DNA from 3 places in the Planococcus sp. TJ-307 genome. Region 3 is predicted to be linked to each of the others. Evidence: riboswitches for the same ligand, from Rfam matches in the RefSeq annotation. Region 3 holds a riboswitch; each other region holds the start of a gene.
The links. Region 3 has a riboswitch for S-adenosylmethionine ahead of AC4EHK_RS13400 (bifunctional homocysteine S-methyltransferase/methylenetetrahydrofolate reductase). Riboswitches for the same ligand answer to the same signal wherever they lie in the genome.

Region 1 (5,741 bases), 160 kb from region 3:
CCGGTCACAACCAAATCGACCGTGTCCATATGAGCATGAAACGAAATGGCCTCCAAAACAACATCAACGCCGCGTTTCATTTCCCCAGCAAAAAATGCCTGCATCGCCCCGCCGGCACCTCCCGCAGCACCGGCCCCTTTTTTATCATGGAGCGACATGCCTGTCAGCCGTTCGGTAATGTCCGCAAAGTTCTGCAGATTGGCGTCGAGCTTTTGTACCGTAGGAGAAGATGCCCCTTTTTGAGGTCCGAATACCGCCGAAGCCCCATGTTCACCGATTAAGACATTTTCCACATCACAAGCAATCAGGAAGGTGCTCTCGGAAATGCGGCAATCAAAACTAGAAACGTCCAGTTCTGCAAGCTCAGCAAGTGCACCGCCGCCACGCGCCAAAATCTTTCCACTTCGGTCTAAAAACTTCATGCCAAGTGCTTCGAGCATCCCCGCACCACCGTCATTGGTAGCACTGCCGCCAAGCCCAATGATAAAGCTCCGAAAACCGGCATCCAAGGCATGGCGGATCAATTCTCCAGTACCAAAAGAAGAGGCTGCTAGTGGATCTCGTTCGTGTTTTTCCAGCAAGGTCAACCCGGATGCTTCCGCAATCTCAATTACGCAGGTTCTGCCGTCCCCAAGAATTCCATAACAGGCGGAAACGGTCCGCCCGATTGGATCCTGAACCTGGTGAGCGACCAATTTTCCGCCAGTCGCTTCCACCATCGTACTCATCGTACCTTCCCCGCCATCCGCTGCCGGCATCAAAACGATTTCCGCTCCGATGTCTAGTTCTTGTATGGCCCTTTCCATTGCCTGCGCTGCTTCCATGGCAGACAAGCTGCCTTTAAAAGAATCGGGGGCTATCATGATTTTCATTGCCAAAACCTCCTTGCCGCTTTATTAAAGCGCTTACATAAAATTATAATGAAAAGAAGTTGGAGATACATTATACTGAGTGTACATATTTTTTATCGAAATATTTAGAATATATATACCAAGGGGCGCATTTATGATTACAAGACAACTAGCAGAAGAAATTGTCGAACAAACCATGATCCGCCTGAACCGCAATTTGAACGTCATGGATCCCAATGGCATGATTTTGGCGTCAGGTGAAGCGGAACGGATCGAAAAAATTCATGAAGGTGCAGTGCACGTTGCCAAAAGCGGCGAAACCCTCTCCATCACAGAAGCCAATTTGGCGGAATGGCACGGTGTAAAACCTGGCATCAATATGCCGATCCATTTTCAAGGAAAGCTGGTCGGCGTCATCGGAATCACCGGCAATCCGGAAGAATTAAAAGAAATTTCTACACTTGTTCAACTGACCACAGAAATGATGGTCCACCAGTCGCTCATCACCTCCCACATCGAATGGAACCGCAAGCGCAATGAGTTGATTTTCGAAGAACTGACAAGCGGCAAACCTTTGTCTGCGGCTGTTCGTGAACGGATTTTCCAAATGGGGTTCGAAAACAAAATGTCTTTTGTCACACTGCTGATTGAATTGAAAAAGCCGCCTTCTCCTTCCCACCGGATCATCGAACAGCTGGAAGGGCATTTTCAAAACCAAACTGTCGTCGCTGGACACTCACAGCTGAATGAGATTTTCCTGTTGGTGGCGAATGAAGAGCCATCCCTAATGGAAGAAGAACTGTACAATTTACTTCATTTTCTGCAGAAAAGTGCCCCTGGAAGAATCGGAGTCGGCGTAGCCGTCGACAGCATTTTTGATATCCGAACATCTTATTTGGCCGCGCGCAATGCCTTGGACTTTGGCACCCCCGGCCAGCAGCTGATTTATTTTGAAGACGTGGAATTGATGGCGCTTCTAAAGCGGAATTCTCAAGATGAACTCGCCAAATTCACTGGCAGAATCTTAGCGGGTTTGAGTGAACCTTTATGTGAAACACTGACAGCATACTTTGCCGCTAATCAAAGCCATGCAGAAACTGCTGCCCGGTTAAAGATTCATCGCCACACCCTAAGCTATCGCCTGAAAAAGATTCTGGACATTACTGGGTTGGACCCATCTGAATTCCAGGACGCGGTTGTTTTGCATTTAGCATTAGCTATTCGGATCTAAAATTTTGTTTTGCCGTGCTCTAGAATGCACAGCATTTGTACAGGAATTTCTGCGCTGCCACCGAATATTATCCAATAGACTCTTTGAACTGGAGGAATGGCTGACATGAAAATGAAAACCCGACTCAAATCGAAATTGTCCCGGACGTTTTCCAGCAATTTCACGACTGCCTACCAGAAATTCACCATGAGCCATATGACAGAAAACAACAACTTGCCTGAAGCCGTTTTGCCAAAACCATTGGACCAATGCAAAGTAGCACTGGTGTCAACTGCCGGTGTCCACCTAAAATCAGACGAGCCGTTTGATGTGGACAATCCAGCGGGAGATCCTTCATTTCGGATCGTCCCGGCAGACGCCGCAGAGCAGGAGTTGACAGTGACGCACCTTTACTTCGACACAAAGTTCGCCAAAGCCGATCCGTCCATCGTCTTCCCGCTCCACCAGTTAAAGGACGCTGCAGTCGATGGAAAAATTGGGGGTGTTTCGGACATCCACATTGGATTGAACGGCGGCATCTTGGACACGACGACAGCCGAGAAAGATTTCATTCCCAAAGTGGTCGAATTGTTCCATAACGAAGGAATTGACGCCGCGCTCTTGGTGCCTGGCTGAGGATCTTGCCATAACGTGCTTGGGCTGTATGCCCGGGCTTTAGAAGCTTCACATATCCCAACCGCCATGGTCACTTTGTTCCCGGAAATTACCGACAAAGTCGGCGCTCCCCGCACCCTCCACGTCCACTTTAAAATGGGACGGCCATGCGGCGAACCGTTCGACTTTGATACGCGAAAAAGAGTGGTGGACCAATTGCTGGAGCTGTTGGCACTGTCTTCCGGGACTCGGGCAACTTATCAGGAAAAGCGATAGAAACAACGGAGGCAGATCAATATGAATGAAACAAAAGAGGTTTTAGATCCAGGTCCTTTCTTTCATGGGACAAAAGCGGAATTGAAGATTGGGGATTTATTGCAGGCGCAGCATCCGTCCAATTACCAGAACAAAAAATCCAATTACATCTATTTCACGGCAACATTGGAAGCCGCCAAATGGGGTGCCGAACTAGCGGCTTCTACTGCCAAAGAGAGAATTTACCTTGTAGAACCAGTAGGTGATTTTGAGAATGATCCGAATTTAACCAACAAGCGATTTCCAGGCAATCCAACACGCTCTTACCGTTCCCAATCGCCTCTTAAAGTAATCGCAGAGCTCGGTGTCTGGGAACGGCATACCGATGAACAACTTAGCACCATGCGGGCATCGTTAAAGGCGTTGCGTGAACAAGGAAAGGCCATCATCATTGATTGAATTTTTTACAATAGAAAAAACAGGATGTACATTTTCTTGCATTTATCTGGAAATTGCTTTATTGTGTAACACATCGACAAACCATTAACTTAATAATCTATTTCTTATCAAGAGAGACGGAGGGATTTGGCCCTGTGATGTCTCAGCAACCATTCTGTTACAGGATAAGGTGCTACTTCCAATAGGTGTTAGAGCCTAGAAGATAAGAAGAATGCATTTCCATACATGGGGCTTTCTTCTTTTTGAAGAAAGTCCCATTTTTTATTTGGGAAGATCGCACGTTAACTAAAAACTAAAAACCGAAAGTGGGAATGCAACATGGCCAATCCAATCACCGATCCAACGAAACGAGTCAATAAAGCGCCCTTCAAAGCAGATCACGTAGGAAGCTTGCTCCGCCCGGACAGCATCCATCAGGCAAGAAAAGAGTTTAAAGATGGCCGCATTACGGCAGAACAATTAAGAGCCATCGAAACAACTGAAATCAAGCACATCGTCGACAAACAAATTGAAGTCGGCCTGAAAGCTGTGACAGACGGCGAATTTCGCCGCACCTTCTGGCACACTGATTTCATGGCAGAGATTCACGGATTTGAAGGATACACGCCGGAAAAAGGCTATCAATTCAAAAATGTAGAAACGGAAGCTTACGATGTCCGCAATACCGGCAAAGCCACCTTCAATGAAAATCACCCATTCATCCAAGACTTCATTGAATTTAAAGAAATCGTTGGGGGCCGTGCTATTCCGAAGCTGACCATTCCAAGCCCAAACCAATTTTTCAACCAAGGCATTCGCAATGAGCGCATTTATCCGGATCTTGAAGATTATGCAACAGACATCATCCAAGTTTACCGCGATGCCTTCCAAGCATTCTACGCTGCAGGTGCCCGCTATATTCAAATTGACGATGTCTATATTGCAGGATTGTCATCACCCGACATTCCGTTCAATGACGGACAATACAACCGGGATTACTTGATCGACCTGGCATTGCGCGTTACCAACGCCGTTTTGAAAGATCAGCCAGAAGATTTGGCGATCACGACCCACCTATGCCGCGGCAACTATCAATCCGATTGGGCATTTGAAGGCAGCTACGCGCTCATTGCGCCAACACTTTTCGCCAAAGAACAAGTCGATGGCTTTTTCCTGGAATACGACGACGGACGTTCCGGCAGCTTCCAGCCGCTGGAACATATCCCAGCCGGCGGCCCACGCGTGGTGCTTGGTGTCTTCACTTCGAAAAACGGCGAACTTGAAGACAAAGAAACCATCAAAGCTCGCGTCGCAGAAGCAGCTCAATATGTCCCGCTCGAACAGCTCTGCATCAGCCCGCAATGCGGATTTGCCTCCACCCACCACGGCAATATCCTCACCGAACAGCAACAATGGGACAAACTGCGGTATATCGTGGAAGTTTCTGAAGAAATTTTTGGGGAGTGACTTGGAAAGCCCAACGCAGTCTTTGCGTTGGGCTTTTTTCGGTTGATTTACTTCATTTACGTTCTTAAAAGTATAAAATAGGTGTTCGGCTTCAGCTCACTGTCCAACTCAGTTGCCGATTCTCAATGCCCCATCTTTATTCTGTAATACAGCTAAAATACTCAACGCAGCGAGAAGGCTCGTCTTCGGGTTGCTCGGCATCGGATTGTTTTCCACTTGCAGCTGCAGTTTCCCGAAGTCCCCTTCTGCTTCAATTGTGTGCGTATTCCGTTCCATAGCCGGGTCGACAATGATGCGCACTGTCGTTTTCTCGATACCGATTCCCGCAAGTGCGAGTGTCATCGCGACGTTGACGTTTTTCGGGAATTTTTCAACGGCTTCATCTGCAGAACCTTCAAATAGTACTTTCTCTTGCTCTGCTTGAATCCCAAGCGATGCGGGTGATTTCCGTGTCGTAAGCTGAACCCGCTCCAAGCCACCAGCTGCTTTCGCCGATTGCAGGATGTCCAGTCCACCAATTGCACCGGAAGGCAGGAAAACCTGTGTTCCGCTAGACTCAGCCATAGCTTTAACATCAGTCAGAAGAGCGGCATCTTTAAAGACGCCGATACTGCTGACGACGAGGTCTTTTTGATGGGCAACGATCTCTTTCACGTAAAGATGAGCAGCTTCCACAGTCGCTGCCTCCACGACGAGATCAATCGGCGTCTCTAAGAATTTGTGAATATCTGTATGGAAATCGACCCCAAACTGTTCATGCAAACGGCGGCCCGCTTGCTGGTTGCGGCCAAAAACTGCCGTTATTCTTCTTTCTTTGGCTACCTTGTTGGTATTCACCTGTTCCAATAAATACGTGGCGATATTTCCTGTGCCGATGATTCCGATGTTCATCGTTTAGCCTCCTC
Region 2 (5,741 bases), on a different contig from region 3:
TTGCGCTGTAAAATCAAAACCTGGCCAGTCTGCAATGCTTGCTTCTTGAAGGCGATTCGCTTACCTGCGTCTTCGATGCTGTCCAGATCTTTCACATGTGCCAAGCCGATGGTTCGGCGAATTAATTCGCATCCTGCAAAACCGGCTGCATCTGTCAGCACTTTCTCAAGCACATGCTCCAGGTAGCCCTCTGTCTCCTTGAACGATTCCACACTATGTTTTTTCCATAGCTCGGTGAATGAAGAAGCGAAGACATCCCAGGTCTTTCTGATATCTTCTACCATCACTTGGCGATTCTCATCTTCGCGTGTGACCGACTGGAAAACTAAGTTCGCCAGGAACAAACCAACATCAAATCCAATCGGACCGTAAAAACCGAATTCGGGGTCGATCACCTTCGTTTCCGTCTGGCTGGCAAAAATACTGCCGGTGTGTAGGTCGCCATGCAGCAGAGCTTCCGATTCAGTCAAAAAGCTTTTCTTTAATTTCGCTACTTCGAGCTGAAGCTTCCGGTTGCTCCAGATCGCTTCTGCCGCTGATTGAAGCTGCGGTTCGTAATCGTTGGTATCGAGATCAAAAAATGGATCTGTAAAAATGAGATCTTCCGTAATCTTGCATAATTCGGGATTGGAAAACTCCGCAGCCAAACGCTTTTTTTCAAAAGGATGCAAGCCGTAATCCGATGTGTGGAATAAAGTCAGTGCCAAGTATTCACCGATGTCCTGCGACAATCTCGGAAAATTCCGTCCGTGGATCAACCCTTCCCGCGCAATCTCCAGATGAGACAAATCTTCCATCACCGTAATGGCCAACTCTTCATCTGTTGCAAAGACTGTTGGCACGAGTGACGGGACAAATTCTCCGTGCTTTCTGAGGACATTCGCTTCAATCGTCGCGCGCTTTAACGTCAACGGCCAGCTTTCGCCGATAATCTTAGCGTATGGCAATGCCTGTTTGATGATCAGCCGCTTTCCTGTATTTGGATCTTCGATTTGGAAAACATAATTCAAGTTGCCGTCGCCGATTTCCCGGCAAGTCAATTGGGCAGCAGGGTCAAATGTATGAACCGTTTTTGCCAGCGCAATCGCTGTTTCTTCCGTTAAGGCTTTATAAGTAGCGGGAACCGTAAGTGTCATTGTAAATCTTCCTTTCATGTGCAATATAAAAAGCCTCTTTCATAAAAGAAAGAGGCCAGAATAAGAGATTCCATGCCTCTTATCTTTCAGAAATAAATTTCTGATGGAATTAGCACCGTGCCTTGCAGGATTTTCATCCTGGCGCATAAAGCGCCCCTTCTCACGAAGGTATTACGGTCGGTTGCTGGGCGTCATCGGGCCAATATCCCTCTGCCAGCTCTTGATAAGAGTACTACGTGTTATTTAATTTAAGTTATGAAAAGAATCCTATCACGATTCAGAATTAACTGTCAATCCATTTTTCCAATAAAAACAATTTTATGATAACGGAGTTGACAGATTTCTGCGCACATGAAATAATCAGAATTACTTTATTAATCTTATAGTTGAAGAAATCGTTTCAGGCAGACGCTTTCCGCGTACGAAGCGGGTTTGTGGAATATCAATTGATAAAAACCGATAGTCTGACTTAATAAATCATATTTACCCAATTTCATATCTTTCTTATTTAGAGCAGGTGGAGGGACAAGCCCTATGATACCCGGCAACCGGTCCATTGATGGACACGGTGCTAATTCTTGCAGCCAGAACCGGTGGCTGAGAAATAAGAAGTTGTTAACGCCCTTAACCTCTTCTTATTTGAAGAGGTTTTTATTTTTTAAAATTTGCATGGGAGTGTGGAATACATGAGCGTTTTGACTGCTACATATCAAGTCTACGGAAAACCGGGTTCGTTCGAAAAAAAAGCGGACGGCATCGCTTTGGGACTAACCATCGGTTCTTGGACTGACTTGCCGCTGCTTGAACAGGAACAACTGAAACACCATAAAGGAAATGTCGTGTCCATCGAAGAATTTGAACAAGAACGCCACCCGCTAAAACCGGATTTAATAAAAGCAGAGCTTGAAATTGCCTACCCAAGCGTGAATTTTTCGGCTGACCTGCCTGCCATTTTGACTACTGTTTTCGGCAAATTGTCGTTGGATGGCGAAGTAAAGCTATTGGATCTGGAGTTTAGCCACGACCTGCTTAGCCACTTTCCTGGACCGCGCTTTGGCATCGAAGAAATTCGCGACACTCTTGGCGTTGGAGGACGGCCGCTTCTCATGAGTATTTTTAAAGGCGTCATCGGCCGTGACCTGGATTTCCTGTCCGCTCAATTGCGTCAGCAGGCATTAGGCGGCGTGGATCTGGTCAAAGATGATGAAATACTATTTGATAACCCACTAACTCCTTTTGAAAGCCGCATTACCACGGGTAAACGAGTGCTTGATGATGTCTATGAAGAAACGGGACACCGAACGCTTTATGCGGTGAACCTGTCAGGGAGAACTTCCGAACTGCGAGGAAAAGCACGGAGAGCACGCGAACTTGGAGCAGATGCCTTGTTGTTCAACGTTCATGCGTATGGGTTGGATGTCTTGCAGGAGCTTGCTGAAGATGATGATATCGCCTTGCCGCTTATGGCGCATCCCGCTTTTAGCGGTGCCTTCACTTCTTCTGCCTTCTATGGCCTTGCGACACCGCTGGCCCTTGGAAAACTGATCCGATATGTCGGCGCTGATTTTTCGCTGTTTCCTTCACCTTACGGCAGTGTTGCACTGGAAAAAACGGCAGCCCTGGCACTCGGCAAAGAACTGACACGGGACAGCCCGCTAAAACGCAGCTTTCCAGTGCCATCCGCCGGAATTCATCCGGGTCTTGTGCCTTTGCTGATGGCGGATTACGGAATCGACAGCGTCATCAATGCCGGCGGCGGCGTTCACGGACATCCCGCTGGAGCAGCTGGCGGCGGACAGGCATTCAGGCAAGCCATTGACGCCGTGCTGCAGGGAGAAACCTTGCAGAATGCCGGCAAACAGCATAAAGAATTGCAGACAGCACTTGAACTATGGGGGTGAAAACAGTGAACAAACCGATTATTTTTTGTGATTTTGACGGTACGATTACAGCTAATGACAATATTATTGCCATCATGGAAAAATTTGATCCATCAGGATGGGTGCCGGTCAAAGATCAGATTCTCGATCAATCCATCTCAATACGCGAGGGTGTTGCGAAAATGTTTTCTCTGCTCCCGGTTTCGGAAAAAGACGAAATTATTTCCTATGTTTTGGAGCAGGCGGAAATACGCGAAGGATTCAGCGACTTTGTCGCCTATTCGAAAAAGCAGAATTTGCCTTTGTATATTGTTAGCGGTGGCATTGATTTCTTTGTCCATCCGCTACTTGAACCTTTCGGACCTTTTGATGACATCTACTGCAACAGCGCTGACTTTTCAGGTGATCTTATCAAACTGGAATTTCCGCATGGCTGCGACGATGCCTGCACAAGCCAGGGCTGCGGATGCTGCAAACCATCTGTCATCCGGGATCTTTTGGACAAAGACACGAAAAGCATCGTCATTGGAGACTCCATCAGTGACTGGGAAGCTGCAAAAGAAGCGGATTTCGTCATTGCTCGGGATTTGCTGGCTGAAAAATGCCAAGAAGCGGGCATCAATTACGAACCGTTCGAAACGTTCCACGAAGTTATTGCGATTGTTGATGAATATATAGGGGTGAAGTCATGACCCTTTTGCATGAAAAGTGGCGGGAATTGGCGGATGTCAAAGACGAACTGGCCGTGCGCGATTGGTTTATGGGGACCAGCGGCAATCTTGCCATCAAAGTGGCGGACGAACCGCTCGAGTTTCTGGTAACCGCGAGCGGCAAAGACAAGAAAAAACGTACAGATGAAGATTTTCTGCTTGTCGATGCCAATGGTCAGCCCGCTGTTGAAACAACGTTGAAACCATCTGCTGAAACCTTATTGCATTGTACAATTTATGGAAAGACCAGCGCCGGGTGCAGCCTCCATGTCCATACGGTCGCCAATAATGTCATTTCTGAATTGTACGGCGACGCCGGAAAAATTGATTTTCAGGGCCAGGAATTGATCAAAGCTTTTGGATTGTGGGAAGAGGACGCGGTACTGAGCATTCCCGTCATCCCCAACCATGCAGATATTCCAATGCTCGCCAAAGAATTTGACGCATTCGTTACTGCTGATAAAGGAGCGGTACTGATTCGCAACCATGGCATTACCGTCTGGGGAAAAGATGGCTTTGAAGCGAAAAAGCTGCTTGAAGCCTGTGAGTTTTTATTTCAATACCAATTGGCATTGCAACTACACCTAAAATAAGAGAGGAAGATTAAAATGGCGATTATTAAAATTCAAGGAACAAATGAAACAATCGAAGCACAAACAGAGGTTGCAGCTTTTTTGGAGCAGCAGGAAGTTGTTTATGAACACTGGGACAACACTAAATTACCCGAACACCTTCGCGAAAAATTTGATTTGAGCGATGAAAACAAAGATGAGATTCTTCAAGCCTTCAAAACCGAAATCGACGACATTTCAGAACGCCGCGGGTACCAGGCAGCGGACATTATTTCGCTGTCAGACTCCAACCCAAAACTGGACGAGTTATTGAAGAACTTCCAGCGCAAACACATCCATACAGATGATGAGGTGCGCTATATTGTTAGCGGACATGGCGTATTCATCATCCAAGGAAAAGACGAACGCTTTTTTGAAGTCCACCTGACTCCAGGCGACTTGATTTCGGTACCTGAAAATATCACACACTACTTCACACTTGCAGATGACCGGAAAGTTGTAGCGGTTCGCATCTTTGTCACAACCGAAGGCTGGGTACCAGTTTATCAGGAAGAAAACAGCATTCAAAACTAATAAGGTGGTTCAAAGATCCGACATAGTCGGATCTTTTTTTATTTGAAAAAATAGGTAATTTTTTTATATTTTATCCAATTTTAAGCTATAATAATTTCCAAGATATATTTTGCAAATAGAAAAGAGTGATATGAATGAAAAAAGTGTTTCTCTCCCTTTTGGCAGTTGTTATTTTATTTGGACTCCCTATTATGATTTGGTTTTTTCAGGAAGAAAAAATAATGAATGTAGCGATTATTGACAAGACGGTTCCGACAGAAAGCTATCGGGAGCATAAAGGGCTGACATGGCTGCTGAATCACCACCGCTACATATCCGACTCCCAAGGCACGTATAATGCAGATACGGATTATTACGGGTTTGTTCCGGATGAAGAAGCAGAAAGCTACACGATTCGTGAATTGCCTGAAGACTTGTCTGGGACGGACCTCATTTACTTGGCAGATTCTTATGGGGTTTATGAAGAAGATCTTCCGTGGCAATCGGCAGAAAAAGACCCGGGCACTTCGTCTATGATTTCCGGTGGACTTCAAATGGATGAATGGCAGACCATCAAAAAGCAGGTAGAGTCTCAAGGAACGGACTTGGTCGTTGAGTTTAATACTTTTGCTTCCCCCACTCCAAAAGAAGTCGCGCAAGACATGAACGAATTTCTGGGACTCGAGTGGAGCGGCTGGAGCGGACGCCATTTTGTGGACCTTCAGGCACCTGAAGGCGAAGTTCCTCAGTGGATAGTAGACAACTATGAGCAAAATGATGTGAAATGGAATTTTGAAGGTCCAGGATTTGTCTTGGTGAATGATGCCGAAGGCGAGATTGTGGTCCTGTCAGAAGAAGCAGGAGAAATCGGCATTAATGGCATTCACCTTG
Region 3 (5,741 bases):
GTTGGTACGTTCACCAATGAATAATGGACGCATGGTTTCATCGTACTGCAACGGTTCAATGCCGGAAACCACATGGCCGTGATCGACAGGATCCGGTTTTCTCGGAGGCAGACCTTCCATTGCTTCACGCACCGCTTGAATATGGGCTGGCGTCGTACCGCAACAGCCGCCCACTACGTTCAGCCAGCCTTTATCGGCAAAGCCCCGCAATTTTTTCGCCAGCGATTCCGGTGTTTCGTGATAATGCCCTTCTTCATCCGGCAAGCCGGCGTTCGGGTAACAGCTGACATAGCCGTCCGACAGCTCAGACAGCGATCGGATGTGGTCTGTCATGAATTCCGGGCCGGTTGCACAGTTTAAGCCAACCGATAACGGTTTCACGTGCTCGATTGAAATGTAAAAGGCTTCGATGCTTTGGCCCGCAAGCGTAGTGCCCATCGGTTCAATCGTTCCTGACACCATGATCGGCAACTCGATTCCGGTTTCTTCAAAAGCTTGCTTGATTCCAATCGTTGCCGCTTTGACATTCAGCATGTCCTGGCTTGTTTCCAAGAGAATCAAATCTGCGCCGCCTTCGATTAAGGCTTTCGCCTGTACATAGAAATTTCCCAGCATTTCATCGAATGTGGCACCGCCTGTAACAGACAGCGTTTTTGTGGTCGGCCCGATAGCACCCGCCACAAAACGCGGCCATTCCGGCGTTGAAAAAGCAGCGGCTGCTTTTTTCGCAATTTCCACTCCACGCCGGTTGATTTCCGCCGCCTGGCTGCCGATCCCATACTCATCCAAAACAATCGGTGTGCCGCCAAAGCTATTGGTACAGAGAATATCGGCTCCCGCTTCGAGGTAAGCCGTGTGGACCCCTTCGATAACATCCGGACGGACAATATTCAAATACTCGTTGCAGCCGTCAAACTCTTCGCCTCCAAAATCTTCGGGAGAAAGATCGACGTTTTGAATCATCGTGCCCATGGCTCCGTCGATGATCAAGATTCTTTTTTCAAGTTGTTGTTCAATAAGATGTTTGGACATGGCTGCGATCGCTCTCTTTCTGTTGATCTAGTTGTCGAATGTAATGAATCAATTCCACGGTCATATCGTAACGGACAAACGGAGTTATGAGGTAAATGCCATGGAACAGCTCCGCTGCTGTATCAATCAATTCTTTTGCGATTTGGATGCCTTCTGCAGTGGCGCGGTCTTTGTCGTCGCCGCATGCGCGCATGCGTTCCAGTGCATCTTCCGACAGTTTGATGCCTGGCACTTCATTGTGCAGGAATTCAGCACTGCGGATGCTGGTCAGCGGCATCACACCAATGAAGATCGGCGTTTCCAAATGTTTTGTCGCTTCGTGGATTTCGATGATTTTCTCTTTTGTATAAACCGGCTGCGAGATGAAATAATCCGCACCGCTTTCGATTTTCTTATCAAGCCTTGCCACTGCTCGGTCCAAAACACGGACGTTCGGGTTAAATGCTGCCGCAACAGAGAAGTTGGCTTTTTTCCGCAACGGCTTGCCGGAAAATGAAATGCCTTCATTCAGCTTTTTAATCAATTGAATCAATTCCATGCTGGACACATCATAAACACTGGTAGCTCCCGGGAAGTCGCCGACTTTGGTTGGATCACCTGTTACGGCGAGTATATCATGGATCCCGAGCGCATCGAGCCCCATCAAATGCGACTGCAGGCCGATTAAGTTGCGGTCGCGGCATGTGATGTGAGCGAGTGCCCGAATGTTTTCCTTGTGTTTGAGGATGGAGCCCATCGCCATATTGCTGATGCGCGGCGATGCCAGCGAATTGTCCGCCATTGTTACGGCATCAACACCGGCTTTATTTAAAGCGACGGATCCTTCTAAAAATTTAGCCGTATCCAAATGGCGCGGCGTATCCAATTCCACAATAATGGTTCGTTCTGTTTTGGCTTTTTCGTGAAGCGGCTTCACTTCTAATGCTTCTGCTTCACGAATGATGATTGGTTTTCTTGCTGTTACCTCTTTATGGAAAATCGGAGGCAAATTACCGAGATGTTTTTTCACGGCTTCAATATGCTTCGGCGTTGTGCCGCAGCAGCCGCCGATCAAACGCACACCTTCTTCTCTTAATAACAAAGCGGCACGGCCAAAATAATCCGCTTCCGATTCATAGACGATTCGTCCGTCTTCTACATCAAGCAAACTGGCGTTGGGATAAGCAGAAAGAAATGCTTTGTCAGGCAAAGTGACTTCTTCAAAAGCCTGGATGGTATGGTGAGGGCCGAGACGGCAGTTGACACCGACGATATCGGCTCCAAGCGTCTCCAACTGATGCAGGGCATCGTTCAGCGACATACCGTTTTGCAGGATGCCCGGCTCATGCATGGACACTTGGGCAATCAGCGGGGTATCGGTGATGCCTTTTAAATACTTGACCGTTGCTGCCAACTCTTCAAAATCGTAATACGTTTCCAGCAACAAGCCGTCCGGATCTCCAGACAGCAAATGATTGGCTTGCTGGTCGACCATCGCAATGATTTCCTGCAGCGTAGCGTCGCTTTTACGGATTCCCCGTATTCCCCCAATGGTGCCGAAAACAAATTGTCCTCCTGGCGCTGCCGCACGTTTCGCGATTCCAATGGCGGCTCTGTTGATGTCCGCGACTTGCTCTTCCAGTCCGTAACGGGCCAGTTTCGCTGCATTTGCTCCATATGTGTTGGTTTGGATGATATCCGCTCCGGCTTTGATGTAGTCCTGGTGGATTTTTTCAATAATTTCCGGTCGTTGCAAATTCAGTTCCTCGTTGCAATACTCAATGCCGTACGAATACAGCAATGTACCCATGGCCCCGTCCGCCGTCAAAATCCTGGTCTTTAATTCGTCTAATAAACCCATCCTGCTCAACCCCCCATATATACAAAAAAAGCCTTCATGAAAAAGAAGGCTTTACGATATCAAACTCGTTCCTTTTCATCTGCCAGGCAATTGCTTGCCTGCTGGATTTAGCACCTGACCTTTCGGCTGGTTGCTGAAGCTTCATCGGGCCAGTCCCTCGACTTCTCTTGATAAGAATTCACTATTCTGTTTTAAGTATTCTAAATATGGTACCTGTATCTATGGAACAGGTCAAGGCAATCTGTCGAAAAACAATGAAATTTCTGTGTTATTCCGCAAAAACTTTTTGCTTTCAGAATTTTTTAGAATGTAGATGCATTTTTGGGATTAAATCGAATCTCTGACACATCAAACTTATACCAAGTAAATGTATTACCCTCTATCACCCAGCTGACCTCCATTTTTACGGGCATCTTCAATCTTTCTACCTGCTGATGCTCTTTGATAGTTCCGATGCAGAGCTGTCGTTATGCGTCTTTGCCACTGCCTTTATAGCGCAAAGCCTCGACCCTCAACAACTTACTTTGCTCATTGAAGAAATAGGTTGCTGATCCGGTCAAGCCCTCATACGTAATCGTTGCTTTCGCAGTGTGCACATCCACGAGCTCCCATTTGATAAATGGACTGAACACCGCTGCTGGATACCAAGCCAACTCCATTAAGTAGCGCTGCAGCGCAGACTCATTGGTCTTCTCATTGTCAGGAGTTTGTGACATTGGAAAGATGCCCACAAGTTTGATCCGCATACTGGCTTTGCCAGCAGTAAAGCTGTCTTTCCCCGTAATGAATAATCCCTTTCCCATTTTCATCTTTGCAGACCAGTAGAATGCAGGCGGGTCGGTAAAGCTCGTTTGTTCGGCTTCCGAGGCCATCCACTTTTTTTGCTCCGGCTTTTGTTTCATCCAACCAAGTTGCTTGAAGCTGACGCTCGCAATTTGTTCGTGACCGACAGCGCCAATTGCATAAAGCCAATTTTTCACAGGCAATGGAAGAGACTCTGCCATTTGTTCCGTTAGTTTGTCAGGAGCCGCAAGGTCAGAATGGATTACATGCTCATCTTTTTTCTCCACCGCAAACACTCCTTTTTGTTTCTTTACCTGTTTATACAGGCATTAAATCATTTTTAAATAATCACTGGACAAAAAGTCAAAAAGAGAGTATTTTTATAGCAAATAGATATATATCAAAAAGATATAAGGATGTGAATCCATGGCAAAAGAAAACCATACTCAATATGCCATACTCGGGCTGCTGACAACAGAATGCCGCACTGGCTATTCGATCAAGCAAATGATCGATACAAGCTTGAACCATTTTTGGAAAATCAGTTACGGACAAATTTATCCGACATTGAAACTGTTGGTAGATCAAGGGTATGCCACCGTGGAATCTCAAGTTCAGGAAGGCAGGCCGGACAAAAAAGAATACACGATTACTAACGAAGGCGAGCGTGCTCTAAAAGAATGGATCCAGCAGCCGATTCAGCAGCTGCCCGGTGAAAAAAATGAACTCCTGCTCAAGTTATTTTTCAGCGGAAACCAGGATGTTCAGGATACACTCAGTCATTTAGCAGATTTTCGTGAAAAACTGACCGGCCGCCTGAACACGTATAGAGCAATTCAAGAAATGATCAATACGCAATTGCGAGATCAAGCGGATGCCCCTTTTTGGCTTTTGACGCTGGATTACGGAATACGGACCACTTTGGCTGCAATCGAATGGTGTGATGAAGCAAACAAGACCTTAAGTCTATGAGGAGGAAAAACAATGAGCGCAAACGTCTTTCCCGGAAGATACACTGCTGAAAGCCACGAGGGAATCGTCGTTTTTGTTATCGGCATGCGAATCAACAAATGGAGAGCTGTGCATAAATGGCTGCCGGTCATGATGGCAATGGGGCCCATGATCAAAGAACTCGCAGTGCACAAAGAACTGGGTTGTCTGTCTTCTGAAAGTTTTTTCAAACCGCCCCTTACGTTCATGGTTCAGTATTGGCAATCGGAAGAACAATTGCATGCTTATTCGAAAGGGCAAAATCATCTGTCTGCTTGGAAAACGTTCAACAACAAAGCAAAAAACAATGACGCTGTCGGCATTTATCACGAAACCTACCTCATTTCTCCTGGCCAATCAGAGTCGATTTACGTTAATATGCCTGAGTTTGGCTTAGCCCGAGCGCTCGGAAAAACAGCGATTACGCCAGCTACTTCATCCGCTCGTCAACGACTCCAAAAGCAACATTAACTCCTTCACGCAATAATAAAACCCTGTCCAAAAAAATCCGGACAGGGTTTCAAACTAGTTAATAAGGTTTTATGTAAAAAGGCTTTGTAATTCTTTTATCGGCCGAACATCCGGCTGGCCTTCATAGCTGATGAACTCGATTTCCCCAATGCGCATGCCCGCATTGTATTCTCCGATGACGGTATCCAACAAAATAAAAGAAGCTGAAATAAACTCGTCTTCGTTATCTTCGGTAAAGCCTTTGATGTAGAGAACTAAATTCACTTCGTCGCTGTCTTTTTCAAACGTACAGAAAATATCATCCCACCCCAGTTCGATATCTCCGTATGCGATAGAAAACTCTTCCTCATGCGGTTGGCGAAAACCAATGATGGCAAAGCTGCCAAGAGTGGGTGCGTTGTCGACCAACTCAATGACGTCATCAAAAGCTTCGACCACCCCGTCTGCACTAATGATGAATTCACGTTTTCCCGCAGCCAGGCTTTCGCCAAACTCAAAAGCCAAATGCCGATTGACCTTGTGCAATTTCTTTTCCAACTGGCTAAAAAGCTTATCTCGGCCAGACTCATCCAATTCAAAGTACGCTGCTTTGTTTTCTGCAAACCATTCCCAGAAAGCCGCCACC

Region 1: another riboswitch for S-adenosylmethionine. It lies ahead of AC4EHK_RS12680 (5-methyltetrahydropteroyltriglutamate--homocysteine S-methyltransferase); the one in region 3 lies ahead of AC4EHK_RS13400 (bifunctional homocysteine S-methyltransferase/methylenetetrahydrofolate reductase).
Region 2: another riboswitch for S-adenosylmethionine. It lies ahead of mtnW (2,3-diketo-5-methylthiopentyl-1-phosphate enolase); the one in region 3 lies ahead of AC4EHK_RS13400 (bifunctional homocysteine S-methyltransferase/methylenetetrahydrofolate reductase).

The regions. Positions count from the first base shown of each region.
Region 1 covers NZ_JBZDOJ010000003.1:214,674-220,414, forward strand. Annotated here, with positions in the region: gene AC4EHK_RS12655 (glycerate kinase) at 1-872, opposite strand, end outside; gene AC4EHK_RS12660 (CdaR family transcriptional regulator) at 1,006-2,082, shown strand; gene AC4EHK_RS12665 (glycine/sarcosine/betaine reductase selenoprotein B family protein) at 2,188-2,697, shown strand; gene AC4EHK_RS12670 (hypothetical protein) at 2,713-2,952, shown strand; gene arr (NAD(+)--rifampin ADP-ribosyltransferase) at 2,974-3,390, shown strand; SAM riboswitch class I at 3,492-3,599, shown strand; gene AC4EHK_RS12680 (5-methyltetrahydropteroyltriglutamate--homocysteine S-methyltransferase) at 3,709-4,836, shown strand; gene nadX (aspartate dehydrogenase) at 4,945-5,727, opposite strand.
Region 2 covers NZ_JBZDOJ010000001.1:116,655-122,395, reverse strand. Annotated here, with positions in the region: gene mtnK (S-methyl-5-thioribose kinase) at 1-1,136, opposite strand, end outside; SAM riboswitch class I at 1,213-1,366, opposite strand; SAM riboswitch class I at 1,638-1,747, shown strand; gene mtnW (2,3-diketo-5-methylthiopentyl-1-phosphate enolase) at 1,823-3,037, shown strand; gene AC4EHK_RS00515 (2-hydroxy-3-keto-5-methylthiopentenyl-1-phosphate phosphatase) at 3,043-3,708, shown strand; gene AC4EHK_RS00510 (methylthioribulose 1-phosphate dehydratase) at 3,705-4,319, shown strand; gene AC4EHK_RS00505 (1,2-dihydroxy-3-keto-5-methylthiopentene dioxygenase) at 4,335-4,871, shown strand; gene AC4EHK_RS00500 (hypothetical protein) at 5,006-5,741, shown strand, end outside.
Region 3 covers NZ_JBZDOJ010000003.1:374,459-380,199, forward strand. Annotated here, with positions in the region: gene metH (methionine synthase) at 1-1,032, opposite strand, end outside; gene AC4EHK_RS13400 (bifunctional homocysteine S-methyltransferase/methylenetetrahydrofolate reductase) at 1,013-2,872, opposite strand; SAM riboswitch class I at 2,945-3,049, opposite strand; partial or broken gene AC4EHK_RS13405 (DUF6920 family protein) at 3,175-3,876, opposite strand; gene AC4EHK_RS13410 (PadR family transcriptional regulator) at 4,082-4,627, shown strand; gene AC4EHK_RS13415 (DUF4188 domain-containing protein) at 4,640-5,116, shown strand; gene AC4EHK_RS13420 (hypothetical protein) at 5,186-5,741, opposite strand, start outside.